Pokkaliibacter sp. MBI-7: one gene and its partner. The protein of the gene in region 1 interacts with the protein of each later gene in a pairwise test. Links are inferred from orthologs where the notes say so. Each region holds a gene or a part of one and is shown on either strand. Other genes may lie near its edges.

Region 1 (15,411 bases):
CGATTCTACCCAACCGCTGCCCCTGCAGGGGGTCAAGGTCATCGAACTGGGAACCCTGATCGCAGGCCCTTATGCTGCTGCAGTGCTGGCCCAGTTTGGTGCCGAAGTGATCAAGATCGAGTCGCCCAAGGGCGGCGATCCGCTGCGTACCTGGCGCAAAATGCACAAGGACACCTCGTTGTGGTGGTACTCCCAGAGCCGCAACAAGAAATCCATCACGCTCAATCTCAAGTCGGCAGAAGGTCAGCAGATCGTCCGTGATCTGGTGCAGGAGGCCGATATCGTTATCGAGAACTTCCGCCCCGGCTGTCTGGAAGAATGGGGGCTGGGCTGGGAGCAGCTGTCGGCGCTCAATCCGGCCCTGATCATGGTGCGGATTTCCGGTTACGGCCAGAGTGGCCCCTACAAGGACCGGCCGGGTTTTGCTGCCATCGCCGAGTCCATGGCGGGGATGCGTTATGTCACCGGTTACCCGGACCGGCCACCGGTGCGGGTCGGGGTCAGCATCGGCGATACCCTGGCTTCGCTGTACGGGGTGATCGGCGCCATGATGGCCATGCACCATCTGAAAGTGAATGGCGGCAAGGGTCAGTTTATCGACGTGGCGCTTTATGAAGCGGTGTTCGGGGTGATGGAAAGCCTGATTCCCGAGTTCTCGGCGACCGGCTTTATCCGCGAACGCAGTGGTTCCAGCATGCCGGGCATTTCGCCTTCTAATACTTATCTCTGTGCCGACGGCAGCTATGTGGTGATTGCCGGGAATGGCGACAGCATCTTCAAACGCCTGATGCAGGCCATTGGTCGTGCTGATCTGGCCGATGATCCGCGACTGGCCAAGAACGATGGCCGCGCCCGGTACAATGACGAGCTGGATGATGCCATTGGTGCCTGGACCGGTCAGCACAGCCTGGAGCAGGTACTGGCCGCGTTGCAGCAGGCCGACGTGCCCTGCGGCAAGATCTACAACGCCGCCGATATTGCCAGCGATCCGCATTTTGCAGCCCGTGAGATGATCGGCCACCACACGCTGGAAGACGGGCAGGCGGTGGATATTCCCGGCATCGTACCCAAGCTCAGTGCCACCCCGGGGCAGACCCGCTGGCTGGGGCCGACCCTGGGCCAGCATACCGAAGAAGTACTGGCCAGCATCGGCATTGACGCCGCCCGGCTGGCGGACCTGAAAGCCCGTGGTGTGGTGTGAGGGAAAGGTCATGAGTCTGTTTTCAGCACTGGCGGCCGGTGAGCGGCCGCAACTGGCCATCAACGAAGTGATGACCCGCGACGGGCTGCAGAGTGAAGCGCTGTTCGTGCCGACCGAGGCCAAGATCGCGCTGGTCGATCAGCTGTCCTGCACCGGGCTGGCCAAGATCGAGGTGACCTCCTTTGTGTCACCCAGAGCCATTCCCAATCTGCGTGATGCGGCGGAAGTGATGGCCGAGATCATTCGTCATCCCGGCGTCACCTATGTGGCGCTGGTACCCAATGTGCGTGGGGCGGAGCGGGCGCTGGAGTGCTCGGTGGATGAGATCAATCTGGTGATGTCGATTGGCGAAGAACACAATCTGGCCAATATGCGTATGACCTGTGCCCAGTCGCTGGCGCAGTTTGCCGACGTGATGTCCCTGCTGCAGGGCTCACCGATGAAGGTCAATGGCACGCTGGCCACCGCATTTGGCTGCCCGTTTGGCGGCGGGCAGAGTGATGAGCGGGTACGCTGGGCCATTGATGCCTATCTGGAGCTCGGCATGCACAGCATCACGCTGGCCGATACCACCGGCATGGCCTTCCCCCGGCAGGTGTATGAGCGCGTCGCGGCGGTCAGACCAGCCTATCCGCAGCTGCCCCTGACGCTGCATTTCCACAATACCCGCGGGATGGGGCTGGCCAATGTGCTGGCCGCTGTGGAGGCTGGCGCGCGCTCGTTTGATGCCTCGCTGGGCGGCATTGGCGGTTGCCCCTATGCACCGGGCGCCAGCGGTAATATCAGCACCGAGGATACGGTGCATATGCTGGAAGGCTGCGGTATCGCCACCGGCGTTGATCTGGATGCACTGCTGGCGATCGGCCGTGAGCTGCCCACCTTGCTCGGTCACGATCTGCCCGGGCAGATTCTCAAGGCGGGAAAAAGCTCGGAACTGCGTCAGCGCGGGAGTGTCAAAGCCCAGTCGTGACCTGCAAGCGGGGCAAACTATGGGGCTGGGAAAACAAAGGGGGTACGGCACGTTGCTGGCGCTGCTGCTTATTGCGATGGCCGCCGCAGGCCATGCTGCCCCGCTAACGGGACCGGCTTATACCACTGAGGTGTTGACCCTGCCGGGCAGCACCGCGCGTGCCCTGTATTTAAGCCCTGCTCATCCGCGTGCGGTCCTGCTGATGCTGATCGGCGGTACCGGACAGCTGGGGCTGACAGCGGATGGTCATCTGGCTCACCGCGCTAATGTGCTGGTGCGCACCCGTCGTGACTGGCTTGCGCGTGGCTATGCCGTTCTGCTGCCCGATGCACCTGATCGCCATAGCCTGCGCGGTCAGCGATCCTCCTCTGCCTATCTGGCGTACCTCAACCGCTGGCTGGACCGTATAGCAGGTCAGACTGCTGCACCGGTGATTCTGCTGGGGACCAGTCAGGGCTCGATCGCAGCCGTCAATGGCGCTGCCCATCTGACTGCACGCCTGCACGGCGTGGTACTCAGCGAGCCTGTTACGGTGTCGGGTGGCAGTCACGAGACGGTATTTGATGCAGGCCTGCAGCAGGTGGCACTGCCCACCCTGATTGTGGCCAACCATGATGATCAGTGCCCGGTCACTCCGGCCAGAGGCGCGGCACAGATACCTGCTCGGATGCCGCTGGCGCAGACCAGGCTGATATATATCGATGGTGGTGCAGGCGACAGCGCCGATTGCGACTCGTTGTCAGCTCACGGCTACCGTGGGCAGGAAGCTGCCTTTGTCCAGCATGTAGCAACGTGGATACAGCAGCTGCATTGACCTGAGCAATGGCTTCAGGCATTTGTATCGGCTGGTCTTCCTGACTGCTTCCACATTCACGCTGTCTACAAGGGGCTGCTATGTCCACTTCTTCTCTGCACTACCATCTGGATCGCACACTGACCGCTGAGCAGTTTGTTGATGTGCTTAACCGCTCCAGTCTGGGCGAGCGCCGCCCGGTGGATGACCGTACCACCATTCAGGGCATGCTTGATCATGCCGATCTGCTGATCACCGCCTGGGACGGTGAAACCCTAGTAGGGGTGTCGCGCGCTGTGACTGACTTCCACTACTGCTGCTACCTGTCTGATCTGGCGGTCGACAAGGCCTGTCAGCATCAGGGCATCGGCATCGAACTGATGGAGCTGACCCGTCAGCAGCTGGGGCCAAAGTGCACGTTGATTCTGCTGGCCGCTCCCGCCGCACAGGACTACTACCCCAAGGTCGGGTTCGACGCCCATCCACGCTGCTGGGTAGTGGCGCCGGGCAACAGGATTGAACGCAAGGGCTGAACAGCAAAACGCTGCCAGCCAATGGTAGCGGCCGGGCACATTACCGGTGGGTCAGGCTTGCACCCGCCTTCCCGTCAGCTGTCGGTGCAGCACTAGGCTCAGCCAGGTGAAGGCTGCAATGCCCAGTGCATCGGCCAGCAGATCCTTGCCATCCAGGGTGCGGGAAGGGAAGAAGTATTGGCTCAGTTCTTCCAGCAGCACGAAGCTCAGTACCGCCAGCGTGCCGTAGGGTAAGGTCAGGCGCTGCCAGCGTATTCCGCGGCAGGCGCTGGCCAGATTGACCAGCAGGGTGAGCAGGCCAAACAGGCCCAGATGGCCGACCTTGTCGGCGTAGGGTGTACGGCGGACAAAGTCGAGAAAGAGGTTGCTGGCGCCGGTGTCGGCCTGATAGATGATCCACAGGATAAAGGCCAAGAAGGCAAGGGCGAGGCTACTGATCAGTGTGCGCATGGTCCATTCCTGCGTGATGAAGAATGAGGGCATGCTAGCACTGTGATCCCAGTCTCCACCGTGTGGATTCAGTGTGCTTTTGCAGTGCGGGGCAAGAAGGCAGAAAAGCGCCTGATCGGTACCGGTCCGGCACGATTTCTGCTCATTCTCTGATCATTCAGCCTGTACCCGTGATCGGCTACTGGGGTAAAATGCCCGTCCAATGAATACCCGCCGGAGTACCTCTTCAATGTATCAGCTTGATGATCTCGAACAATTACTGGAACAGCGCCCAGAGTGGCAGCGCGCCCTGTTCGCGGTCTCCATGGCAGAACGCCTTTTCCCCAACTATGCCCTGTTTGCGCGGGTCGCCGAATTCGGTGATGCAGCGGTGCTGCGCAACGCACTGGACAAGACCTGGGACAAGCTGGCGGGCCGTCGCAACGTGGTCCATGTGGAAGAGCTGCTGGACGAGCTGGACAGCGTCACTCCTGATCTGCGTGAGTTCGATATGTACGGTGCTCACGCCGCACTGGACTCCTGTGTCGCCCTGAATACCGCGCTGAATGCACTGGAAAGTGGCGAAGCCGCCGATGCTGCCTCTTCGGCACAGGTAGTCCAGGAATGCATCGCCGGTTTTGTCGAGTTCACGGCACCCAATGATGACCTGTCCGACGAAGAGCTGGTACGTCTGATCAATACCCATGAGCTGACTCAGCAGCAGGACGAATACGTTGCCTGGTTGCTGGATGAGCTGAAGCAGCACACCAAGGTGGATGCTGCCTGGATCGACGAGCTGCGTGCAGCGGCTGTCAATGAAGGCGTAAGTGCCATCGGGATCTCTGACGACGAGTAACACCCATGACCGCAGCGCCCTCTATTGCGGTCGGTTATGCCAGCGAATCGGGTAATGCCGAAACGCTGGCCAGACATCTGACCCAACTGCTGCACGATCAGTTCCAGCAGCAACTACCCTCCCAGACGCTCTCCATTACCTGTCTGAGTCTTGACGATCTGGCAGCCCAGGTGGCGCACGCCGATATTCTGCTGCTGATCAGCAGCACCTATGGCGCCGGTGATATCCCCTCCAACGGCGGGCATTTCCTCAGCGAACTGAAAGCCAAACGGCTGCAGGTGCAGGAAAAACAGATGGCGGTGCTGGCGCTGGGAGATCGTGCCTACGATTCTTTCTGTCAGGCCGGTCGTGATCTTTATCGTCTGCTGGCGGAGCAGGGTGCCCATGTGCTGGTGCCCCTGTTCGAGGCCGATACCAGCTTTCAGCCAACCTATAACCAGTGGCTCAGCCGCTTGCTGCCACGCCTTGGGCTGGCGGTACCGGAAAAGCTACTGGCCTTCAGCAAGACCTACAGTGCACGAGAGCCTTTTCTGGCGACGCTGACGCATCAGCACCGTTTGACCTCTGCTACGGCTGACAAAGACGTACGCCACTATGTACTGAATATCAGCGGTGCCGGGATACATTATCAGGCGGGTGACAGTATCGGGGTGATGCCGGTCAACAGCCGTCAGCGGGTCGAGGAAGTGCTGGCGGCGGCGGGGTTGCAGGGCAATGAATACTGCCGCCGTGCCGATGGCCATGATGGCCCCATTGCTGAGTTGCTGAGCCGGTATATCGAGCTGACAACGCCCGGCCAGACCATGCTGCAGTGGCTGGCTGAGGTTACCGGGGCCGAATGGTTACAGGCCCTGCTGCATCCCAGTCAGGTGCAGGCTCTGTGTCAGTTCCAGTTCACGGCGGATCTGGCCGAGGTATTGCGCCGGGTGTCAGGGCAGGTTGATCCGTTGCAGCTGCTGGCCCGACAGAGCGGTTTACTGCCCCGTTACTATTCGCTGAGTGCCAGCCCGCTGAGCCATCCTGACGAGTTACATCTGACTGTCGCTACCCTGAGTTACAGCAAGCAGGGCGCCACCGTGCAGGGTACCGCCTCGGGTTGGCTGGCGAGCTTGCCGCTGGGGTCCAAAGTGCCGGTGTTCCTGCAGCCCAGTCCATTATTCCGCCTGCCGGAAGACCCTGAGCGCGATGTCATCATGATTGGCCCGGGTACTGGTATTGCGCCTTTCAGAGCCTTTCTGCATGAACGTGAACAGCTGCAGGCCGGTGGCCGTAACTGGCTGTTCTTCGGTGAGCGTCATCGCGCCAGCCATTATCTTTATCAGGCGGACCTGCTGCGCTGGCAGCTGCGCAAGGAGCTGACCCGTCTGGATCTGGCCTTCTCCCGTGATCAGGCAGAGTCTGTCTACGTCCAGCACCTGTTGCTGCAACACGCTGCCGAGGTGTTCGCCTGGCTGGAAAATGGCGCTTGTCTCTACGTCTGTGGTGACAAGACCCGTATGGCCGCTGATGTGGATCGGGCGCTACGTCAGGTGCTGGTGGAAGGCGGCATGAGCGTGGCGGATGCCGGGCGTTATCTGCTCAGGTTGCGGATGGAAAAGCGCTATCTGCGCGACGTGTATTAAGCCTGTTACTCCCCTCATGCGCGTCTCTCCAGCGCGTCTGTGCCGGCCACGTTAATCTGTTGTTACGTGGCCGACACGACCTGCAATCTCTGCTTCAGCCCATACCACCACTGCTACGCACCCATGCTGCCCTTTACACTCTCTATACAGCGCTGCCGCTATGCTGTTGACGGCTGTGGCATCATCGCGCACACCGCGTCAGATGGTGCGAGGAGAGAATCGTGAAGAAAAAGATGTTGATGTTGTCTGCCGTGGCGTTGCAGGGCCTGACACTGGGTGGCTGCTATCCCTGGTTCCCATGGGGACCGCATGATGGTGGCGGCGGTGGAGGTGGTGGTGGCCACTGGGGCGGCGGCGGTGGACCGGGTTCCGGTTACCATGGCCACTGATGGCCACTGTTACCACTACTATTCAGAGCGCGGGCCGTTAGCCGCACGCGACAGGAAGGGAAATACCCACCGGGTATAAGGCAAGACGGGGCAGAGCGGATCGCTGCCCCGTTGTGCTGAGAACGTGCACACGCGTTGCCAGGTGTCGGCCACAACGGGCTGACCAGACCCCCTGCGTGCGCACTTCAGGCGATTAGCACACCTCAAACGCTAAAGCGTGCCGTCCATTGCTGCATGTCTCTGGCGCTGCTGGCCACCAGTCCGCTTTGCCGGGCGATATGGTGAGAGCCACTGTCAGTCTGATGAGCAATGGTGGCGATATTGGCCAGATTGCGGCTCATCTCTTCAGCCACGTTGCTTTGCTGCTGGACAGCAGTAGCAACCATGGCGTTCATATCACGAATTTCGTCGATCTTGCCCACGATGACATCAAAATGTGCACCGGTTTCTTCGGTGTGACTGACGCTTTTCTCGGCCTGCTGTAGCCCACGGTGCATTGACTGCACGGCATCCTGACAGGCTTGCCGCAAGCGTTCGTTGAGCTGGGTAATCTCTTCGGTGGACTGGCGGGTACGCATGGCCAGGGTGCGCACTTCATCGGCCACCACGGCAAAGCCACGGCCCTGTTCGCCAGCACGGGCTGCCTCGATAGCGGCATTCAGGGCGAGCAAATTGGTCTGTTCGGAGATGGCCGTGATCTGCTGCAGGATGGTGCCGACTTCCTCGCCGTGTTTTTCCAGCATGGTGACGGTATCTGCGGAGGTTTCGATGGCCTGTGCCAGAGAACTGATCTGCTGGATATTTTCCTGCACCAGTTTGTGCCCGGCCTGTGCGCGCTCACTGACTTCCTGAGTGGTGTGCGCCGTGTTGACTGCGTGCTGCGATACTTCCACCGAACTGGCAGCCATTTCCTGCATGGCGGTGACCAGCTGATTGGTCTCGTTGTTCTGCTGCTCGATACCCTTGCGGCTCTGCTCTGCCGTAGCAGACAGCTCGGCACTGTGCTGATTCAGATTGTTGGCCTGTTCATGCATGGACCTGACCAGCTGCTGCAGGCTGTCGAGTGACTGATCCAGACGCTGACTGAGTACACCCAGCTCATCGCGGGACTGATGGTTCAGGCGGCTGGTCAGGTTGCCTTTGGCCATCTGCTCGATAACGGCCAGCGCCCCCTGCAGTGGCTGGCTGATGCTGCGGCTGATTTCCCGGCTGAGGTAGACGGTGATCAGCAGTGCCCCCACCAGCACGGCGATCAGTTTGCGCGCCTCGTGCCAGAACAGGCTGTCGACATCATCCAGATAGACACCGGTGGCCGCGACCCAGCTCCACGCTGGCGCCCGCTGTGCATAAGCCACCTTGGGCACCGCTGCGGACTGGCCGTCCTTGCTCCACTGATATTGCGCAACCGCTTCACCGGACTGGCGCACATCAGTGATCATGCGGGTCAGGAAGGGGTCGCCGCCGGCATCTTTCACCTGTGCCAGATTCTGACCATTCAGTTTTGGCAGCAGCGGGTGCATGACGAACGTACCCTGCTCAGAAATGATGAAAACATAGTTGTTACCCGCGTAGCGCATGGCGCCCACGGCGGCCATGGCCTGCTGCTGGGCGTCGGCTTCGCTGAGTTTGCCCTGTCTGGCCAGCGCGGCGTAATGGCCGATCAGGCTGTTGGCCTGCTCGACGATGTCCTTATTCTGCAACTGGCGCTCCGCCATGATCTGGCCACGCAGCATGATCAGGTTGTAGCTGGCGATCAGGATCACCACCAGGGTCATCAGGCCAAACAGCAGTGCCAGTTTCTTGTTGATGGAGACATGCTTGATGATGCTTTGCACAGTAATCAACCTCAATTCATCTAATGAGTTCTGTAGGCTTTCGGGGGGCAGTGGGCACTGGCAGGTACAACATCTTTCATCAAAGTGGCGCTGCACCGCTTAATTATTGGTTTTTCATCGGCGGTGCGAGCTGAGTTCTTATTGGTAGCTGGAACAGGTTCAACTAACTGCCTGCCCCTTTGGAAATAGCGTTGAAATTTTTCCGCCTGATTATAGTGGCGGTCAGAAAATTAGCTATAACGGTTCAGCTGCCAGCGCTGGCCGTCATGTCGACTGATCTGTGCAGATCAACGGACGACCAGATTGGCGTCTTTGGGGGTGTCATCGCAAAACGTCATTCCAGCAAGATGTGCTAGCATTGCCGCGCTTTGCAGATAGGGGGCAGGAAGGTGATGTTGCGCTGGGGTTTGGTGTTGCTGATAGCACCATTACTGCTGTTGATGGGGGTGTACTGGCACGAGTTCGGCAGCGTCAACGAATGCATCCTGCAAGGTGGGCAGTATGACTACCGGCTGCATGAATGCACCTTTGCTGTCACGATGCCCTTTATACCTTTCGCTGAGCGCTATCCACTGCTGGTCAACCTGTCGATGCTAGCAGCACTGGCGGGGTTTGTGCTGTGTCTGATGGGGTTGTATTCCCGCCGCCGCTGATCTCAGAGCCCGTTGTTAACCAGCAGAATCAGCCCTGCGCCTGTTGCCTGAGGGCGGTGATGCGCTGATCCTTGTGTTGCCACAGGCTGTTGATCCAGTCCTGAAAGGCTGCACGGAACTGTTCATCCTGTTGATAATCCCCTTCCCGCAGCGCCTCCGGCACCGGAATGGCGCGGACCTCCATCACCACCCGACGAATCTGCCCGGACAGCAGATGCCAGAAACTGGGTACGCTGCCATCAGCATAGACAATGGTGACGTCCAGCACGGTATCGATCTGCTGGTGCATGGCTGACAGCACAAAGGCCACGCCTCCCGCTCTTGGTTTTAGCAGATGGCTGAACGGAGACTGCTGCTGATCGTGTTTGCGCTGAGTAAAGCGCGTGCCTTCCACGTAATTGATCAGGGTGACCTTGCGGTCCTGCAGTTTGTCACAGGCGATACGGGTAATCTCCAGGTCTTTGCCACGCAGTTGCGGGCGTCGCTCCAGTTCAGCACGGCTGTAGCGGCGCATGAAGGGGTAATCCAGTGCCCACCATGCCAGCCCTAGCAGAGGCACCCAGAACAGTTCGCGCTTTAGGAAGAAAGTAAAGAACGGTGCCTTTTCCAGCATCAGTTCCATCAGCGCAGGTATATCCACCCAGCTCTGATGGTTACAGATAATCAGGGTCGAGCGTTGCGACAGGATGTGCTCACGGCCCCGAATATCCCACTCGGTGCCGGTCAGCGCGTGCAATATCCGCCGATTGGCTAGTGCCCAGCAGCGGGCTATCCAGCGTACGCCGGTACCACAACGCCGACGCAGGGCGGGTACCGGCAGCAGGGCTTTGAGCAGGGCCAGGATCAGCATCGGTACGATACCGATCAGGGTGTTCAGTACAATCAGGCTGGCACTGGCCAGTCCAATGATCAGCGACGGCATGATGTCTCCGGTCTGGGGGCAGTGCCATCTCCGTCATGGTCCGGTGTGGCGTGCAACGGCTTGTGGACCCTGTGCACAGGCTGCGGGCACGGGTCTCTTGTTCTGTCATTTAACTGACTATTCACGTCATCTTGACCTTTTATGCACTGGCATCAGCCGCAATTGCCTCAGCATCCTCTACTATTCAAGGAGTCTGGACACGCTGGCCAGAGTCGGGACGTATTCTGGCAGCAAAATGAATAAAGTCACCGTCTGACGCAGGGAAATCAACCGCGCGGGTGGCACTGACATTCAGGGTCTTTCCGCATGGGGTGGATAAGAGGGGTGTTGTTGGTCCTTGTCTGGCTGAGCCTGACAGGGCGTGCCGGGGCGGAGATGCCCGTGCAGAGCATCACCGCTTTGCCGGGAGATCTGCTGCAGCAAAGCGGGACACCGATGATGCTGATCGATCCTGAGTCTGGTCGTATTCTTGCTGCCAACCCGGCCGCCATTCATTTCTATGGTTACAGCGGCGAACAGCTGGCACGCATGAGCATTGATCAGATCAACAGTCTTGATCCTGCCGAGGTAGCCGCCGAGCGCCAGCGCGCGCTGAAGGAAAAGCGTAACTACTTCGTCTTCCCCCACCGACTGGCTAACGGTGATATTCGCACCATGCAGGTCAACTCCTGGCCTGTACAGATCAAGGACGGCGGCAAAGCGTTGTTTTCAGTGCTGATTGATGTCACCGGGCAGCCACTGGCCCGTGACCAGCTGCTGAGCTACACCGGCAAGCTGGAGTCAATGGTGGAGGCGCGCAACAGCGAACTGCTGCAAACCCAGGTGCGTTATACCCGTATGCTGATGGCCGCGCTGGCCGTCACTCTGGTGGTGATGCTGTGGCTGATGGTCAATGTGCGTCGCCGTCGGCATGCCGAGAAGGAGCTGACACGGCAAACCATCCTGCTCAGTGGCCTGCTGGACTCCATCCCGGATCTGGTGTTCTTCAAGGACCCGCAAGGGGTCTATCTTGGCTGTAATCTGGCGTTTACCCACTTTGTTGGCCGTGACCGTGACCGCATTGTCGGCAGCACCGATGCAGACATGTTCGGTGCGGAGCTGGCTGCCATGTTCCGCAGCTATGACGAACGCATGATGCAATCAGGCATGCCAAGCTCCAATGAAGAAGAGGTGCGTTACCCCGATGGCCGCCAGGTGCTGCTGGATACGCTCAAGGCACCGCTGCACGACGCCTCTGGCAAGCTGGTCGGTCTGCTGGGCATCAGTCGTGATATCACCGCGCGCAAACAGGCCGAGGCACGCATCGAGAATCTGGCCTTCTACGACTCCCTGACGCAGTTACCCAACCGTATCCAGCTCAATCAGCGCCTGCCGGAGGTGATTCAGCAGCTGGGTGTGTCCGGTCTGCATGGGGTGCTGCTGTTTATCGATCTGGATTACTTCAAGACCATCAATGATGTCTTCGGCCATGCGACCGGTGATGAGTTGCTGCAGATCATGGCTGGTCGGCTGCGTCGTCATGCCCGCGAGGGGGATATTCTGGCGCGCCTCGGTGGCGATGAGTTTGTACTGGTGATGACGCAGCTGAGCAGTGATGAGGCGATTGCCCGCGCCGATGCGGATCAGCGTATTGCGGAGTTGCAACGCCATATGGCCATGCCTGTGTCGCTGCATGCCCGTGAAGTGAAGCTGGGGTGTAGCGTTGGCGCGGTGCTGTTTGGTGACACATGGAAAGTGCATGCCGATCTGCTCAAGTGTGCTGATATGGCCATGTATCAGGCCAAGGACGCCGGGCGGGGCACCTGCAGCTGGTACGAACCGGCACTGCGGGAGCGCATTGAGCATCGCTTCACTGTGGGGGAAGAGCTGCGTCACGCGCTGCGTAAGGATGAGTTTGTGCTGTATCTGCAGCCGCAGGTGGATGGCAACGGGCAGATTTGTAGCTTTGAAACCCTGGTGCGCTGGAAGCATCCCCAGCGTGGGCTGGTCCTGCCTGGTGAGTTTATCCCGGTAGCGGAAGAGAACGGTCTGATCGCCGAGCTGGGCGACTGGGTGCTGAACCATACCTGCCATCTGATGGCGCAGCATCCGCGGCTGCACTGCTCGGTCAATGTCAGCGTGCGGCAGTTCCTCCATCCTGAATTCCTTGACCGCATCGGCAGCCTGCTGCGTGATCATGAAATTGGCGCCAGTCGTTTGACCCTGGAGGTGACAGAAAGCCTGCTGATTGCCGACGTTGAGCAGGTGGCGCTGAAGATGCAGTCGTTGCAGCAACTGGGGGTACGGTTGTCCATTGATGACTTTGGCACCGGTTATTCGTCACTGGTGTATCTCAAGCGCCTGCCCATTGATGAGCTGAAGATTGACCGCGATTTTGTCCGTGACCTGCCCGGCGACACCAGTGATGCCTCGCTGGTCGTGCTGATTCTGGCCATGGCGCGCCATCTCAATCTGTCCGTGGTGGCGGAAGGTGTGGAGAACGCCGAACAGGCTGAGTTCCTGCGGCAGCACGGCTGTCATTACTATCAGGGTTATTTCTACGGCAGACCGCAACCCATCGACAGCTGGCTGGACGTGCTGGATCACGCCCGAGGGGTGCGCCCGGCGGCCATCTGAGTCTGTCATCGCCGCTACGGCAGAGGCGCGGCGGCGATGAGCGAAGCACGATCAGAAGGTGAGGACGATCTTGCCACGCACCCGGCCACTGGCGCTGAGCTGATGCGCTTCTCTGACCTGCTGGAACGGGAAGGTGGTGGAGACTTCCACCCTGACCTTGCCAGCCTCCACCAGATCAGCAATTTCCTGCAACTGGTCAGCCGAAGGGAATACGCGCATGCCGGTAGCACGATAGCCGTGCTGGGAGGCCGCCTCTACCACTTCTTCTGCGGTTTTTGACGGCAGGGTAACCAGTACACCATCGTGTTTGAGCACCGCCAGGGCTTTGACGCCACTGCTGCCACCTACGCCATCCAGTACGATATCAACATCACGAACGGCGTCTTTCAGTTCCACTTTCCAGTAATCAATACAGGCATCGGCACCCAGCTGGCGCAGATAGTCGTGATTGCGTTCCGACGCGACGGCGATAACCTCGGCACCGGCCTGTTTGGCAAACTGCACGGCCAGATGGCCTACTCCCCCTGCGGCAGCCAGAATCAGCACACGTTGACCGGCGCGCAGGTGAGCATAGTCATGCAGTGCTTGCCACGCGGTCAGACCGGCCAGTGGCAGTGCTGCGGCTTCGGCAAAGCTGATGTTGTCGGGCTTGTGCACCAGATGGGCGGCATTGGCGGAGACTTCTTCGGCATAGCAGCGGCCGGGCTGCGGGAAGTTGAGCAGGCCCATCACTTCATCACCGGGCTGGAAAATGGTCACCTCCGAGGAGGCCGATTCCACCACGCCAGCCATTTCCCACCCCAGAATCAGCGGTAAGCCGTTAGACAGGCTGGCTACGCCACCGCCTTCGCGGGTTTTCCAGTCAATCGGGTTAACTCCCGCCGCCTGGCTGCGGACGATGACGTGATCGGCTTCCAGCAGCGGACTGGGCAGTTCATCGATCTGCAGTACGTCCGCGCCACCAAAGGCATGGATTTGAATCGCTTTCATGGTTAACCCCCTGGCTGTACCCGTGTTACCGAGCCGGGCACGGTGTGCATCCGGTCCGGTAGCGTTATGGCTATTATTTTTATAAGTGCGGTAACGGTTGTGGTTAACGTCGACAAATACTGACGTTTATCAAAAATCCTTATCTATTCTTAGGGGAGGTGGTGCACTGTCGCAAATCGCTGACCTTATACCTAGGTCGCATAGGTTATGCTTGCCGGTGCCACTCCCACTGCCGGATGGCCGACTCTGTGGTGCTATTGAGTGTAGTCGTTGCGGTGCTAACTGTTTGACGAGAGAAGGAAAGTCCATGCGTGTTGCCGTGTTTGGAAGCAAGCCCTATGACCGTGAATTCCTGACCCGTGCCAATCAGGGGTTTCAGCATGAGTTGCAGTTTTTCAAAGTGCGACTGAACGAAGAAACCTGCGAACTGGCGCGAGGCTTTGCGGCAGTATGTGTGTTCGTCAATGACCAGCTGACCGAGGCTGTGCTGACTGATCTGGCGGCCCATGGGCTGCAGGTGATCGCGCTGCGCTGCGCTGGTTTCAACAATGTTGATTTGCTGGCGGCAGAGCGTCTGGGCGTCAGTGTTGTCAGGGTGCCTGCTTATTCACCCGAGTCGGTGGCGGAGCATTGTGTCGGCCTGATGCTGACTCTCAATCGTAAATATCACCGTGCCTTCCAGCGGGTGCGGGATGGCAACTTTGCCCTGCACGGCCTGCTGGGTTTCAATTTTCATGGCCGCACGGCAGGTATTGTGGGTCTGGGTCGCATCGGTCTGGCCACTGCACGGATTCTGCAGGGTATGGGGATGCGGGTACTGGGTCATGACAAGTTCCCCAGTGCCGAGGCGGCGAGTCTGGGTATTGCGCAGGTTGCCCTGGAGCAGCTGTATGCCGAAGCAGATGTGATTTCCCTGCATTGCCCGCTGACACTGGAAACCCATTACCTGATCAATGCCGACAGTCTGGCGCAGATGCGCGATGGCGTAATGCTGATCAACACCAGCCGGGGCGGGCTGATTGATACCGCCGCCGTGATCGCCGCGCTGAAAAGCGGCAAGATCGGTTATCTGGGGCTGGATGTGTACGAGCAGGAAGGGGATCTGTTCTTTGAAGATCTGTCGTCCGAGGTGATCCATGATGATCAGTTTGAACGCCTGCTGACGTTCCATAATGTGCTGATTACCGGCCATCAGGGCTTCTTTACCGAGGAGGCACTGCACAGCATTGCCGAGACCACACTGCAGAATCTGGCAGATGTGGAAGCGGGCCAACCCTGTTTGAACAGAATAGGGCGTGATTATTTGGCCTGATCCTGCTACAAATCGGGAACAATTCTGTCCGCACGACAACAACAATAATGACTGTGGCGATGCCACCGGAGATTGCCATGATTGCACTGCTTGAACCGATTCTGCTGCTGGCCGGACTGATTCTGATCGTCACTGGCTTGCTGCTGTACGGTATGCGTACTCAGGACTGGCGATCACTGAGAGTTTTCTGGCGGCCAACCGTGGCCTTTCAGGCCAGAGAGTACTTTCTGTACAAGCTTGGTATCACCGTCATGGTGATCGGCTTGTTTGCCCGTCTGTATAACCATCTG
Region 2 (15,306 bases), 980 kb from region 1 along the record:
CCTGGGCACTGGTCATGGTCGAGACCATGCAGCCCATCACAATCATCAGCCCGGCCAGCAGCTTGAGCAGCATTCGCACAGGCATTGCCACCTTAACAAGGATGTGCGCCATCATCTTTCTGTTTCCTGTCCTTGCACCTTGCGTCACAACGCAGGTGATATAACGTGAGCATGCCCGGCCAGGAGTCACTCCCTGCCAGACAAGGCATGAAAAATCCGCTTGTCTTGAGCGTATCGACGACTCAGGTTAAAACTTTACGCAATGTTTCAATATCCAGCGTTTCAATGTTCAACGTTTCAATGTTCAACAGATATCAGGTCGAATCGGGTGAGTGAATGGCGTGTTTATCCGTAGCTCCGGCTGCGCCCCCCGGTTATCCTCGTGATCTGCCTGCTGCAGTCACAATGTCAAAGTATAGTCATCAAGTTCAACAAATCATCAGGATTCCGCATGCTGCATCGCTCCCTTCTTCCTTTCCTGTTGCTATGTGTACTGCTGCCTCTGGCAGCTCAAGCCGTCACCGTGGACTCCCAGGGTCAGGCACTGATAGGCATGGGGGGTAAAGATCAGGCCCGTGAACAGGCGATCCGTGAAGCCTCCCAACTGGCACTTTTGCAGGCAGGCAGTTCATTCAGCAGCAGTCAGGAAATGGAGAACGGTGTCATGCAGCGCGACACCACCCGCATGAGCAGTGAAGGGCGTATTACTGACATCAAGGTGCTCAAGGAGAAAACTGACAACGGCGTACTGATCGTATGGATTCGCGCCGAGATTGAGCCTGAACAAAGTTGTGCTCAGCCCGGCGTTACCCGCAACTACCGCAAGAATATTCTGATCGCTGCATTCCCGATGCTGCGCCCTGATGACGCCACCCTCGGCGGCATTGGCAATATCGTTAATGATCTCAGTATTGATCTGGCCCATCGTCTTGGCAGCTCTCCCGGGCTGGCCCTGCTGCCGATGGGCAAGATGCAGGTATTAGGTGCTCAGCAGGCGCCTACCACCGGCGACCTGCCCAATATCAGTCTGGCCCTGCCACAGTTAAGGCATCTCAATAACGTGCAGTATGTAGTGTCTGGTCGCATTCGTGACCTGTCGATGGCCCCTATCGACAACGCCACCTCTGGCTCATGGCTGTCGCCCTCCAACCTCAAGGACTATGTCCCTGGTCTGGTCACCGAACATCGTCAGTTCGCCATGGACATTTATGTACACGATGCTGATGACGGTCAGTTGATTTTTCAGGACAGCATACACACCTCCGGCGCCTGGATTCCGGATCGCTACAGACAGATTGGTTTCGGTACCGAAACATTCTGGAAAAGTCTGTATGGACAGGCAGTGAACCGTAGCCTCGACGGCCTTGCCCATAAATTGACCGGCCTGCTACAGTGCCAGCCCTTCAGCGCCCGCATTATCCGCGCCGAAGGGCAGCGTCTGCTGGTCAACGCTGGTCGTCAGGCTGGCCTGCGGGTAGGTGACACCTTGCAGGTATATCGTCAGCGCTATGACTATGGTCCGCAGGGAGAGGTCTACCCACAGCTGGATGACACCCAGACCAGTGCGCGGGTCAGCAGTATACAGGGAGACTCTGCCTGGCTTGAGTTGCCTTTCGATGCCAGTCAGATCAATATCCAGCAGGACGACCGGGTGATGGCGTGGTAACCTTTCACGGCAGCATGACCGCCGCTCCGGCCGTGCGTCATCAGTCAGTACAATCAGGAAATCAATGATGCCAAATGAATTACTCAACAGTCTGGACAACAAGATTCAGAGTCTGATCGAGGAAGTAGAACTGCTGCGCCTTGAAGTCAGCGAACTGCGCCAGAGCAAAGCCGATCTGGAACAGCAGCGCGGTCAGTGGGAAGACGCTGTAAAATCCATGCTGAGCAAGTTTGAGCAGGTCACTGAAGCCTGAGCCAAGAACTCAAGCCGAGATCAACAAAAAGCCCCTGGCCATCGCGATGGTCAGGGGCTTTTTGCTTTAGCAGGCTGTTGAAAAACGTTATCGAGGCAGCCGAGACAAGGAAAAAACAGGCGAAAAAGCGGAGTTTAGTGGACTAAATGAGCATTTTGAGCCTGTTTTTGACGCGGTATTCGGCAACGCAGATAGATTTTCAACAGCCTGTTAGGGCAGTCCCCCGCGAGTTACTGCATCGGGCGAATCTGCAGGGTCACACGGCGGTTCTGTGCCCGCCCGTCCGCTGTATCATTGCTGGCGATAGGATCACGTTCACCCAGACCACGAGCCGTTACCCGGCTCGATGGAATGCCATTCTGCAACAGATAGCTGGCCACCGAATTGGCACGGCGCTCAGACAGCAGCTGGTTGTGCTCGAATGAGCCGGTTGAGTCGGTATAACCCACCACGTCCAGATGCGTCTGGTCGTATTTGGCCAGCACTTTCACCACACTGTTGAGGGTGTTGTAGAACGACGGCGCAATTTGCTCGCTGTCGGTTGCAAAGGTGATATTGCCCGGCATCACCAGATCAATGGCATCGCCATTACGGTTCACCTGAACGCCAGACCCCTGCAGTTCCTCACGTAGAGCAGCCTCCTGACGGTCGAAGTAATTACCAACCCCGCCACCAATGCCCGCCCCCACGGCGGCACCAATCAAAGCGCCCTTGCCACGGTCGCTTTTGCTCGACACCGCAGCCCCCAAAACGGCGCCAGCAACCGCACCAATTCCTGCTCCTTTGGTGGTGTTACCCACCTTCTGCTGACCAGTGTAAGGATCAGTCGTCATGCACCCTCCAAGGAAGACTGCGACGAATCCCAATGTCAAAAATTGCTTATGTTGCATATGCACTTTCCTTACTTTTTTGCGCCACGTCATGCTCTGGTCACAAAGCCCCCGGCTCTATACAATGCTCGTTATTTTCCAAATTCCAAGCCACCAGCCCTCGAGAGGACGTTTCCTTGTCTCATTTGCCTGTCATCGTCGGTTTTGGCGGAGTCAACGCTTCTGGGCGTGCTTCTTTTCACCATAGTTATCGCCGCCAGGTCATCGATCAGCTTTCTGAAGACACATCGCAGCAAACCTGGCTAAGTCTGGCCACCATGATGGGCTTGGCCAAATCCGAAAACGGTCAATTTTTCGACGCTCAGAATCAGCCTCTGTCCGCTCGCGAAGTGGTCAGCCTGTTCGGCGACTATATCCGTAATAACACCCAGATTCGTCGCATCAACCATGAAGCCTTTGACGTCAACAACGTCCCGCATCATGTTGCCAGTAAACTGGCTCCTACGGAAAACTCTCCCCATCAGTTCATCATCCGCCAGCGCCACATGCCTGAACATGTACCCTCAAGCTGGCAGTTACAAGACCTGGGCAACGGTTATCTGCAAATCACCACCGCTGAGCCGCTGGACGTGATGCTGTATGACTACCGCAGTGCGCCGGTGCAGAGTGGTGGCCAGTTACCGACAGGTTTCCTGCCCGGCGAGCTGTATCAGTCACGTAACCATCCCCGTGCTCTGCAGATGACCGTCTTCGGCGCTTCTGACTGTCTGGGCTCGATGGGTATCGACTGGAGCCTGATCCGCGGTCGCGTCGCCCCCGATCAGATCGCAGTCTACGCTGGCAACTCTATTGGTCAGCTCGATGACCACGGCTTTGGCGGCATGCTCAAATCCCATTACATGGGCAAACGCGTGACCTCCAAGCAGATGCCACTGGGCTACGGCCAGATGCCTGCTGACTTCATCAATGCCTATGTACTGGGCAGCGTCGGCTCAACCGGCACCTCACTCGGCGCCTGTGCCTCGTTCCTGTACAACCTGCAGATGGCCGTACGCGACATCCGCTCCGGCGTCAAAAAAGTCGTCATGGTCGGTGGCAGCGATACACCCATTACCCCGGAAATCATCGAAGGCTTCCGTGCCATGGGTGCTCTGGCAGAAGACAAAAACCTGCGCGACCTGGACGGCATCGCTGAGCTGACCGAAGAGCAGTATCGCCGTGCCTGCCGCCCCTTCTCTACCAACTGCGGTTTCACCGTGGGCGAGTCTGCCCAGTTCATCATGCTGATGGCGGATGATCTGGCTGTTGAGCTGGGTGCTCAGGTGTTTGGTTCCGTACCTGATGTATTCGTCAATGCTGACGGCCACAAGAAGTCCATTTCGGCACCCGGCATCGGCAACTATCTGACTCTGGGTAAGGCTGCCGGTCTGGTCAAAGCCATCCTGGGTGAAAAAGCCCTGCGTAATCGCACCTTCGTCCACGCCCATGGCACCAGCACCCCGCAGAACCGGGTGACCGAGTCGCATGTGCTCAACGAAATCGCCAAGGCCTTCAAGATTCCGTCATGGAAGGTAGCCGCCATCAAGTGCTACCTCGGCCACTCACAGGGCACCGCCGCGGGTGATCAGCTGACCAACGCACTGGGTGTCTGGGCCTATGGTCTGATCCCCGGCATTGGCACCATTGATCACGTCGCCGACGATGTGCACAGCTCCAATCTGATGATTCGTGCCGAGCATCATCACGTGGGCACTGACGGCATGGATGCGATCTTCCTCAACTCCAAAGGCTTTGGTGGCAACAACGCCAGCACCGCTGTGCTGTCGCCGGAGGTCACCATGCAGATGCTGAGCAAGAAGCACGGCGGTAAGGTGATCGACACCATGCGCAGCCGTCAGGAGCAAGCCATCGAAAAAGCCAGCGCTTATGATCAGGAAGCCACCAAGGGTACCGCACGTCCGTTGTACCTGTTCGGCCACAACGTGCTGGAAGGCGAAGATCTGGCGATCAGCGAAAACGCTATTACCCTGCCCGGTTTTGAAAACCCGGTCAGCCTGGAGCTGGAAAATCCGTTCGGAGACATGGTGTAACAGGCACTAGGTCACGCTCCCCATAAACCATCAGCCCGGCACATGCCGGGCTGATGGTTTATGGGGTATTCACGGCACAACATCAGTTGTCCAGCGTCAGCTCAACGTCATCCAGTGCGTAGCTGCAGCAGGCCAATACCACCCCCTCGGCAATTTCCTCCGCACTCAGCGGTGCCTGTGAACGGCTGACCACCTGCCCTTTGCGTACCCTGACCCTGCAGCTGCCACACAACCCGGCACGGCAGCTATAGGGCAGGCTGACGCCATTGTCTTCGGCCTGCTCCAGCAGCGTGCGCGAAGAGGACGCCTCAAACTGCTGAACGCTGTCGAGCCGATGATCATGCAGTCGCACTTTGACCTGTTTGCTGGCAGCTGGCTGCACATCCACACCGGTTTGCCGGGGACGCAGCGGGTAGGCCTTGACCCGCGTAGATGACAACACCTCCACCTGATCGCCCTTGAGCACACTACCGCTGTTGAGCGGGATCAGATTCATACCGAAATACACCTCACCCTCATCATCCTGACGGAAGGTCTGCAGCGTACTCAGCGGCTCAACCATCGCACTGAACTGCTGGCTGTCAACATCCAGAGTAGTAAACACACAACGGCTGCAAGGCTTGACCACGGCAAAGCGCACTTCGCCAATCCGGATTTCGGTCCAGCTGTCCTCGATAAAGGGCAGGCTGCCTTCCACCACCAGATTGGAGCGGAAGCGCTGCATGGGAATCACTTCAGGGCAGCGCTCCTGCAAATAGGCCAGCGAAGCTTCCGAGGTCAGCAGCAGCGGGTATCCATCAGCAAAGCTGACAGGCAATCCGGTCTGTTTGATTTCACGAAAGCTGTCCACTCCCTGATAACGCAGGGCGACTGGCTGGCCCAGCCAGCGGCTTAACCATTCATCAGCAACATTCAGGGTCAGCTGCCCCTGCAGCTCACTTTTCCAGATGGATATGGGCTGATATTCATTGATGAAGTCGGGAATATGCAGGTGCAGATCTTCCATGTCCGGCGCCCGCAGCAGTAGACCCTGCTGCAGGATATGGCAGCGCAGCAGCGCCAGTTTGGGATGGGTACGGGCGGTGATAAAACGCCCGCTGGGCTCTACCACCACCCAGCGTCGGTCCCAGGCCAGCCCTTCCGGCTCCACCCAGGCATGAGACATGGACAGTCCGCGGCAGGATTTGACGGGATAAACCAGGATGTCCGACAGACTTACAGTCACCTTATGTTCTCCATGTTGATGCCAGCCTCAGCTGGCGGCGGTAGTGCAGGCATTATCCACGCGTTGGCTACTAATTTCAGTCAGTATCTTTACCCGCCTCAGGGCGGGCAAAGGGCGGTGGCAGCGCAAACAAGGCTCGGGTATTGGCCGTCACTTGCCGTGCCACCGCCTCGGGTGGCAGCTGACGTAGCTCTGCCAGCAACATCAGTACCTGATGCAAGCGCTCCAGCCGGTTGGGTTGCCCCTGATAACCGCTCAGAGGCATGTCCGGCGCATCGGTTTCCAGCAACAGCGACTGCAGCGGCAGCTGCCGAAACACCTCACGGGTCCGCGTCGCACGCTCATAACTGATGCTACCGCCCACCCCGAAACTGAAACCCAGTGCAAGATAGCGTTTGGCCTCTTCATGACTGCCACTGAAGGCATGCAGCACACCGGCACGAGGCAAGGGGTAACGCCTGAGTAGCGCCAGCATGTCACTGTGCGCTTTACGCACATGCAGAATGACGGGTAGCTGCAGCTGCTGGGCCAGCTGCAACTGATGCTCACAGTAGAACAGTTGCTGCTGCCAGTGCAGTTCACCACTCAGCATCCGGTCAAGACCAAACTCCCCTACCGCAACAGCCGGGTGACGCCGTAACTGCGTGGCCAGTAGTTCAAGGTGCTCCGGCTGATGCTGGTCAATAAAGTAAGGGTGCAGGCCCCACGCGGGAAAGACGCCCTCATACATCGCCATGCTGCTTTCGATTCTGGCCCAGCTGGCTGCCGTTACACCGGGCACCACCCACTGACGAATACCCAGCTGGTGTGCCCTGGCCACGCTGTCGTCACGGATCGTGTCCAGCTGGGGGAAATCAAAATGACAGTGGCTGTCTATCAGGTAGCTACTCAGCGGCAACATAGGTTCGACCATCGGTATTGAGCCTCAGCATGAGCTGACACTATGAGAGTCACCTGTCTGGAATCAGGTGCAGCACGGGGAACTATGCTACCATTCCCTGCCAATTGCATCGCTGCAGCTTGCGCTGGGCAAGGCTTGGACGATGCGCCGATTTGTGTATTTTCGCAGGAGGCAAACCATGGTCACCTTTATCATCCTGTTCAATATCGAAAAACGCCTGATCAATACCGTCGCCGAGCAACTGGTCGACATCGAAGGGATTTCTGAAGTCTATTCCGTCAGTGGCAATTTCGATCTGGTCGCCATCGCCCGGGTCCGTTCCAATGATGAACTGGCCAATCTGGTTACCGAAGACTTACTGCCCATCGAAGGCATTACCAAAACCCAGACCATGCTGGCGTTCAAAGCCTATTCCCGCCACGATCTGGATGCGATGTTTGCCATCTGAGCCGCCGCAGCGTCTGTTCTGAACGTGCCACCGGCTATCTGGTGGCACAGCACTTTTCCCCCGCCAGCACGGCACCCTGACACCTTGATTACGGCCAATCCAACCGCACTGATAGGCGGAACTGTGAAACAAATGGTCGATAGGCGCTTTTACACGAGCTGTCTAAAATATTCAGCGCTGTTGCAGGCTCACTGTCATCGGTTCGCCATACCGCGATCCTAGTCTGTCATCTGGTATCAGCAGCTCATTTTATCTGGAGCCATCTGCCACTTCCGTGCAAGTTGCGGCCAGCTCTGGCAATTGCCAACTCAGGGAATGTTTACGCATGCGCCATACCCGGTCGCCACTCTTTGGAATCATCTGCTTGCTGAGTCTGGCCGGACAGGGTTGGGCGGCTGAACGTCAACCGGATGAGGTCAATCTCCCCGCAGGCGCCAAGGATCCGAAACAGACCTGGACGCTCAATCTTTATCTCGATAACGACCTCTTTACCCACACCGATCAGCAGTATACCAATGGCGTCAAAGCCTCGTGGATTTCCCCCGATCTGGAAGCCTACGGCGATGATGAGTCACTGCCCGCCTGGCTGCGTAACCTCAACAGCCACATGATCTGGCTGAGCGGTAAAAACCCGGCGGAACAGCGCAATATTGTCTTTTCCGTCGGCCAGACCATGTATACCCCGGCGGACAAATACGCCACTCAGCTGATCAAGGATGATCGACCCTATGCCGGCTGGCTGTTTGCCGGTTTGGCCTACCAGCGCCGTTACAGCAATACCCGGTTGGAAGTAGCAGAGATTCAGCTGGGGGTGGTCGGCCCGGCATCACTGGCCCATCAGGCACAGGATTTCATTCATGACCTGCGTGGCATCGACCGTTTTGAAGGCTGGGACAACCAGCTGAAAAATGAACCTGGCCTCGTGGTCACCGTTTCCACCAAGGATCGCCTGTTCCGCCGGGCACTGGGCAAGCTTTACAGCAACGACCTGATTGGTCACTACAGTGTCTCCGCCGGTAACGTGCTGACCGGCGCCGGTGCCGGTCTGGAATATCGAATCGGTTATCGTCTGCCCTCGGACTTCGGCTCCTCATCCATTCGCCCTGCAGGGGATAACAGTGCTCCCGGCGCACGCTGGGACAGCCGGGTACTGGACGGCGGCTTTGGCTGGCATGTGTTCGCCTCGGTGGAAGGCCGTATGGTGCTGCATAACATCTTCCTCGACGGCAACACCTTCGTAGACAGCCCCAGCGTCGACAAGAAAACCTGGGTAGGTGACCTCAGCACCGGTGTCAGCTTTACCTACAGCAACATGAAGCTGACCATCTCCAGAGTGAACCGTAGCCGCGAGTTTGAAACCCAGAAAGAACCCCACAGCTACGGCTCCATTGCCTTCTCAATGACCTACTGAGCCGCTGCCGGACAACCTCCGGCAGCCGACCAGTCTCTTCACTCAACAATGCCTTTCCAGCCAGACCTGCCCGGGCCTGACTAAACTGCTATTGCACGCTGTTACACACTGCCACCGTCAATTGCGACCCCCATCGACCTGTGAACGCCAGCTATCTTGGCGGCGGTCAACCACGGGCACTATGATCAGCCCAGCACGATCAGCCCGGACCCTTGCTTGGGTTTGAGCTGCATAACTGCACAAATAACGATAACTACAAAAACACCCCGGCCCTGTGCCGGTCAGCAACACCGGACTAGCTAACATAAAGAGAACATCAGCATGGCCGCCCATATCCCCCTTGCTCCGGTTGAGTCATCGACCGAGGCCCGAATTCGTACCCTTGCCAGTGATTTAAAGCAGCAGCCGGGTGCATTACTGCCCATTCTGCATGCCGTTCAGGACACCTTCGGCTATGTGCCCGAGTGCACTGCTGCGGTACTGGCGACAGAGCTGGCACTGTCGCGTGCTGAAGTCCATGGCGTCATCAGCTTCTACCATCATTTCCGCACCCGCCCGGCCGGGGCCCATGTGCTGCATATCTGCCGCGCTGAAGCCTGCCAGTCCATGGGCAGCGCCGCGCTGGAGCGTGATATCAAGCAGCTGCTGAATATCGATTATCACCAGACCACCGCGGATGGCAGCGTGACCCTGGAGCCGGTTTATTGCCTCGGCAACTGCGCCTGCTCACCCAATATCCGTCTGGATGACGCCATTCACGGTCGCATGACTCTGGCCAGAACCGAACGCCTGCTGCAACAGCTGAAGGAGGGCCAAGCATGACCCGGCTTTATCTTTCCTGCGACTCCTGCGCCCTTTCTGTCGGCGCCGATGAACTGGCCCAGGCACTGACCGCGCAGCTTGGCGAACAGATTGACCTGCAGCGCACCTCCACGCGCGGCATGTTCTGGCTTGAGCCGCTGCTGGAAGTCGAGACTCCGCAAGGGCGTGTGGGTTATGGGCCGCTGACCACAGAGGATCTGCCCTCATTACTGGCAGCCGACCTGCTGAACGGTGGCGACCACCCCCTGTGCATCGGCCTGGTGGAGCAGCACCCCTATCTTGCCCGCCAGCAGCGCCTGACCTTCGCCAGTCTTGGCCACAACCGGCCACTGGTGATGGAGGACTATGCAGCTCAGGGAGGCTGGAGCGGACTCCAGCGCGCACTGACCCTGAGTGCCCAGCAGATTGTCGATGAAGTGAAGGAATCCGGCCTGCGTGGCCGGGGCGGTGCCGCCTTCCCTACCGGGATCAAATGGCAGACCGTACTGGATGCCCAAGCGCCCTATCACCGTGGTTTCGATGAAGCCGTCAAGTTCATCGTCTGCAATGCGGACGAAGGTGACTCCGGTACCTTCTCCGACCGGCTGGTCATGGAAGATAACCCCTTCCAGCTGATCGAAGGCATGCTGATCGCGGCGCTGGCCACCGGCGCCACGCGAGGCTACATCTATCTGCGGGCTGAATACCCCCATGCCCATCGCGTGCTGCAACAGGCCATCACACTGGCCGAGCAGCAGGGTTATCTGGGTGAGGCAATTCTGGGCAGCCACCACCGTTTTCATTTGCAGGTGCGTCTGGCAGCAGGTGCCTATATCTGTGGTGAAGAGACCGCCCTGCTGGAAAGCCTTGAGGGCAAACGCGGCATGGTCCGCGCCAAGCCGCCACTGCCGGCGCTGGAAGGCCTGTTCGGCCAGCCCACCGTGGTCAACAACGTCATCAGCCTCGCCTCCGTGCCTCTGATTCTGAACAAGGGCGGCGCCTACTACCGCGACTTCGGTCAGGGTCGTTCACGCGGCACCATGCCCCTGCAGCTGGCGGGAAACATCAGGCAGGGTGGTCTGGTTGAAGTGGCCTTTGGCGTTACCCTGCGTGAAATTCTCTATGACTTCGGCGGTGGCAGTGCCTCTGGCCGCCCCATCAAAGCGGTGCAGATTGGCGGACCGCTCGGGGCTTACATTCCTCCGGCACATTTTGATACCCCGCTGGACTATGAAGCGCTGGCCGCTATTGGCGGCATGGTGGGCCATGGCGGCATCGTGGTGTTTGATGATCAGGCGGATCTCGGCCAGATGGCGGCCTTTGCCATGGAGTTCTGTGCGCTTGAATCCTGTGGTAAATGCACGCCCTGCCGTATCGGCTCAACCCGGGCGCAGGAAGTGCTGGCACGGATCCGTCAGGGTGAAGACGCTGAGGACAATCTGGCGCTGCTCACTGACCTCTGCGACACCATGGAACAGGCCTCACTCTGTGCACTGGGCGGCATGGCGCCGTACCCGGTAAAAAGCATCGTCAAATATTTCGGGGAAGAGCTGCACAGCGTCAGCCAGACTCCGTCTGCAGGAGGGCAACACTGATGATTGGTTACTTTGACCCCAAAACCGACCGCGACCTCGGTACCCCTGCCAGCCTCTCCACGACGCTAATCACGCTGGAAATCGACGGTGAGCAGGTGCAGGTGCCGGAAGGCACCTCGGTGATGCGCGCCGCTGCGCTGGCTGGTATCAACATCCCCAAACTCTGCGCCACAGACAGCCTCAAGTCCTTCGGTTCCTGTCGTGTCTGTCTGGTGGAGATTGAAGGCCGCCGCGGCTATCCCGCCTCCTGCACCACCCCGGTCAGCGAAGGCATGGTGGTACGCACCGAGACCCCGCGTATCAACAAGCTGCGCAAAAACGTGATGGAGCTGTATATCTCCGACCATCCGCTCGACTGTCTGACCTGCCCCAGCAATGGTAACTGTGAGCTGCAGGACATGGTCGGCGTGGTTGGCCTGCGCGAGGTACGCTATGGCCTCAGCGTCAGCAACCACCTGCATTTGCCCAAGGATACCTCCAACCCCTATTTCACCTTTGATCCGAGCAAGTGCATCCTGTGCTCCCGCTGCGTCCGTGCCTGTGAAGAAACCCAGGGCACCTTCGCCCTCACCATCAACAGCCGTGGCTTTGACTCCAAGATCACTGCCGGGGCCAATGAAGCCTTCATGGACTCCGAATGCGTGTCCTGCGGAGCCTGCGTGCAGGCCTGCCCGACTGCCACCCTGAGTGAAAACACGGTGATCGAGTTTGGTCAGGCCGACCACAGCGTCATCACCACCTGTGCTTACTGCGGTGTTGGTTGCAGTTTCAAAGCCGAGATGAAGGGCAACCGGGTGGTCAATATGGTGCCTTACAAGGATGGCAAGGCCAATCGTGGCCATGCCTGCGTCAAGGGGCGCTTTGCCTTTGGTTACGCCACCCATCAGGACCGTATCACCCAGCCGATGATCCGTGACCGCATCGACCAGCCCTGGCGCACCGTCAGCTGGGACGAAGCCTTCCAGTTTGCGGCCAGCCGTATCCGGCAGATTCAGGATCAGTACGGCACCAATTCCGTCGGCGCCATCACCTCCTCTCGCTGCACCAACGAAGAAACCTATCTGGTGCAGAAACTGGTACGTGCCGCCTTTGGCAATAACAACGTCGATACCTGTGCCCGCGTCTGCCACTCGCCCACCGGTTACGGCCTGAAGATGACACTGGGGGAGTCCGCGGGGACTCAGGACTTTGATTCGGTGGAACACACCGATGTGGTGATGGTGATCGGAGCCAACCCCACGGATGCCCACCCGGTATTTGGCTCGCGACTGAAAAAACGCCTGCGTCAGGGCGCAAGGCTGATCGTTGTTGATCCGCGCCAGATTGACCTGCTCAAGGGCCCGCACTATCAGGCCGATCACCACCTGCAGCTGCGCCCCGGCACCAACGTCGCTTTTATCAATGCCATGGCTCACACCATTATCAGCGAAGGGCTGGAGCATAAAGACTTCATCACCGCACGCTGTGATCAGGCGGCCTACCAGCAGTGGCTGAGTTTTATCAGTGACAGCCGTCACAGCCCCGAGGCCACCGAAGCCATCACCGGTATTCCGGCAGCCGAACTGCGCGCAGCAGCCCGCCTCTACGCCAGTGAAGGCAACAGCGCCATCTATTACGGTCTGGGGGTGACGGAGCACAGTCAGGGCTCCACCATGGTGACCGGCATCGCCAACCTGGCCATGCTGACCGGTAACTTTGGTCGCCCCGGTGTGGGCGTTAACCCTCTGCGCGGTCAGAACAACGTACAGGGCTCCTGCGATATGGGCTCCTTCCCCCACGAACTGCCCGGCTACCGTCACGTCAGTGACAGCAGTGTCCGTCAGTTGTTCGAGCAGGAATGGCAGGTATCGCTGGCCGACCAGCCCGGTCTGCGCATTCCCAACATGTTCGAGGCCGCCATCGCCGGCAGCTTCAAGGCGCTGTACTGTCAGGGTGAGGACATTGCCCAGTCCGACCCCAATACTCAACACGTGGAAGCAGCGCTGGGTTCACTCGAATGTCTGATCGTGCAGGACATCTTCCTCAACGAGACGGCTAAGTACGCCCATGTGCTGCTGCCCGGCGCCACCTTTCTGGAGAAGAACGGTACCTTTACCAATGCCGAGCGACGTATTGCCCGGGTACGCAAAGCCATGCCCCCCCTGGCAGGCAAGGAAGACTGGCAGGTTACTCAGGGGCTGGCTGCTGCACTGGGCTACACCATGCCCTATCAGCACCCCAGCGAAATCATGGATGAAATCGCCCGGCTAACTCCCTCCTTCCACGGCGTCAGTTATGCCCGTCTGGAGGAACTGGGCAGTATCCAGTGGCCCTGCAATGACGAGCATCCGCAGGGTACGCCAGTCATGCACGAGGAGAGCTTCACCATCGGTCAGGGGCACTTCATCCCCACCGAGTTTGTCCCGACCGAAGAACGGGTCAATGGTCGCTATCCGCTGCTGCTGACCACCGGGCGCATCCTCAGCCAGTACAACGTCGGGGCGCAGACGCGCCGCACCGCCAACGTAGCCTGGCATGCTGAAGACGTGCTGGAGCTGCACCCGCACGATGCCGAAGAGCGCGGCATCAGCGATGGTGACTGGGTCGGTATCAGCAGCCGTGCCGGTCATACGGTACTGCGCGCCTGTGTATCGTCACGGATGCAGCCGGGTGTGGTGTACACCACCTTCCACCACCCGTTCTCCGGTGCCAACGTCATCACCACGGATAACTCCGACTGGGCCACCAACTGCCCGGAATATAAGGTGACGGCGGTGCAGGCTGAAAAGGTCACGGAGATATCGAAGTGGCAGGAACGCTTCCGTCATCATGACAACCATCAGCGGCAGCTGCTGAACGAGTCACAGGCCGAGGTTTAAGACAGCTGGCACCAGGACACCGTGTCAGCACGGTGTCCTTGTCGCGCTGATCTGAGAGGCACATGCCCACCGATGGGGATACGCACTATGAAAGCTGAATATCTGATCAAGATGGCTAACCAGATAGCCCTCAATCTGGCCTATGAGCAGGATCACGACCGCCGTGCCGACAAGGTGGCAGGTCACATCAAGAAGTTCTGGGAACCGCGGATGATCGAAGTACTGCTGGCTGTCGACCCGGCACATCCCGAGCTCAGCCCCTGTGTGGTGATCGTCCTCAGCAGGCTGTAACTACAGACGCCCGTGCCTGCCACCTTGCGCGGCAGGCACGGGCCTCATCAGGCGGCCCTCTCAGGGATTAAGCAGAAACACCACCTCACCGCGATAATAGGGCGACTGCTGCAGCTGTCGCTGCCAGTCCACATCCCACTCACCGCCCTGCACCAGCCCCACCTTGAACGGAATCCGCAGCTGGCTCAGGCTGGCCAGATAACGCTCGTAACCAGCCACGCTGTGCCTGCCCTGATAGGTTTGCACTACCAGTTCATCCACTGTCCCTGTCAGGCTGTTGAGAGTGGCCACATCGCCGGTACGGGTCCAGTCCAGCAGCCCGGTAATGCTGAGGCGATACTGCGCGGGCAACTGCTCCCGCAGCTGCCGCAGAAAATCGGCGTAGCGCCCCAGCTGATAGGAGCCCGCGTCAAAATCCAGCTGAATACCTACCGGCGTACGGCCTGCCTGCTGCCAATACTGCAGCTGATTGCGGATACTGAGCACAATACTGTCATCCCATTGCAGGGTACGTACGCGATAAGCCAGCCAGACCCGCGCCTGCCCGACGGCACGGACAACCGCCGGGCCCTGACGGGAAAAACTGACCTGCCCCGACGCATTGCCGTTGATCTGCCCCTGCAATACATAGAGCTGCTCCGCCTGCTGCAGAACGGGCTGTGGTTTGACCCCGGCCCACAGCCAGAACTGCCGGTATTGCGGTGCCTGCACCTCAGCCCACACCACATTACAGATCAGCAGCCAGCACATTGCAGCCGCCCGCCAGAAGGATTTCCCGGACACCCTCACCGTCCTTACCAGTAATACTTGAGGGATTGTGCCCAGGGCGTGTTGCCGTAGTCACGCTTGAGGGTGTTGAACCACTGTTTGCGCTGCTTCAGCGGGATGTCGTCAGCACTGCAGCTGTTATAGCCGCTGGGGGCAAAACAACGAACCG

What was found.
Region 2: the proteins of QCD60_RS09955 (region 1) and QCD60_RS05535 interact in binary tests that used the Escherichia coli proteins (3 or more experiments, as listed by UniProt). The link is inferred for Pokkaliibacter sp. MBI-7 from one-to-one orthologs.

Annotation. Positions count from the first base shown.
Region 1 is NZ_JARVTG010000001.1:2,205,945-2,221,355, reverse strand. The notes cover bases 4,105-7,095. They hold QCD60_RS09955 (sulfite reductase flavoprotein subunit alpha), read left to right. Parts: upstream 4,105-4,787; coding sequence 4,788-6,404; downstream 6,405-7,095. Other genes in these bases: QCD60_RS09945 (methyl-accepting chemotaxis protein), read right to left, coding at 6,997-7,095; QCD60_RS09950 (hypothetical protein), read left to right, coding at 6,626-6,793; QCD60_RS09960 (DUF416 family protein), read left to right, coding at 4,177-4,782. Also shown: QCD60_RS09985 (CaiB/BaiF CoA-transferase family protein), read left to right, coding at 1-1,201; QCD60_RS09980 (hydroxymethylglutaryl-CoA lyase), read left to right, coding at 1,212-2,171; QCD60_RS09975 (hypothetical protein), read left to right, coding at 2,191-2,985; QCD60_RS09970 (GNAT family N-acetyltransferase), read left to right, coding at 3,066-3,497; QCD60_RS09965 (VanZ family protein), read right to left, coding at 3,549-3,947; more of QCD60_RS09945, read right to left, coding at 7,096-8,628; QCD60_RS09940 (hypothetical protein), read left to right, coding at 9,021-9,281; QCD60_RS09935 (acyltransferase), read right to left, coding at 9,310-10,203; QCD60_RS09930 (EAL domain-containing protein), read left to right, coding at 10,528-12,819; QCD60_RS09925 (NADP-dependent oxidoreductase), read right to left, coding at 12,871-13,809; QCD60_RS09920 (2-hydroxyacid dehydrogenase), read left to right, coding at 14,117-15,121; QCD60_RS09915 (hypothetical protein), read left to right, coding at 15,199-15,411. UniProt on the Escherichia coli protein: Component of the sulfite reductase complex that catalyzes the 6-electron reduction of sulfite to sulfide. This is one of several activities required for the biosynthesis of L-cysteine from sulfate.
Region 2 is NZ_JARVTG010000001.1:1,231,514-1,246,819, forward strand. Bases 3,994-6,879 are described here. They hold QCD60_RS05535 (YcbX family protein), read right to left. Parts: upstream 6,065-6,879; coding sequence 4,922-6,064; downstream 3,994-4,921. Other genes in these bases: QCD60_RS05530 (beta-ketoacyl synthase), read left to right, coding at 3,994-4,839; QCD60_RS05540 (TatD family hydrolase), read right to left, coding at 6,141-6,879. Outside these bases: QCD60_RS05510 (hypothetical protein), read right to left, coding at 1-115; QCD60_RS05515 (flagellar assembly protein T N-terminal domain-containing protein), read left to right, coding at 452-1,666; cell division protein ZapB, read left to right, coding at 1,731-1,919; QCD60_RS05525 (OmpA family protein), read right to left, coding at 2,150-2,752; more of QCD60_RS05530, read left to right, coding at 2,926-3,993; more of QCD60_RS05540, read right to left, coding at 6,880-6,977; QCD60_RS05545 (Lrp/AsnC ligand binding domain-containing protein), read left to right, coding at 7,144-7,413; QCD60_RS05550 (lipid A deacylase LpxR family protein), read left to right, coding at 7,739-8,824; QCD60_RS05555 (formate dehydrogenase subunit gamma), read left to right, coding at 9,146-9,646; QCD60_RS05560 (formate dehydrogenase beta subunit), read left to right, coding at 9,643-11,220; fdhF (formate dehydrogenase subunit alpha), read left to right, coding at 11,220-14,078; QCD60_RS05570 (formate dehydrogenase subunit delta), read left to right, coding at 14,166-14,369; QCD60_RS05575 (DUF3142 domain-containing protein), read right to left, coding at 14,430-15,152; QCD60_RS05580 (hypothetical protein), read right to left, coding at 15,164-15,306.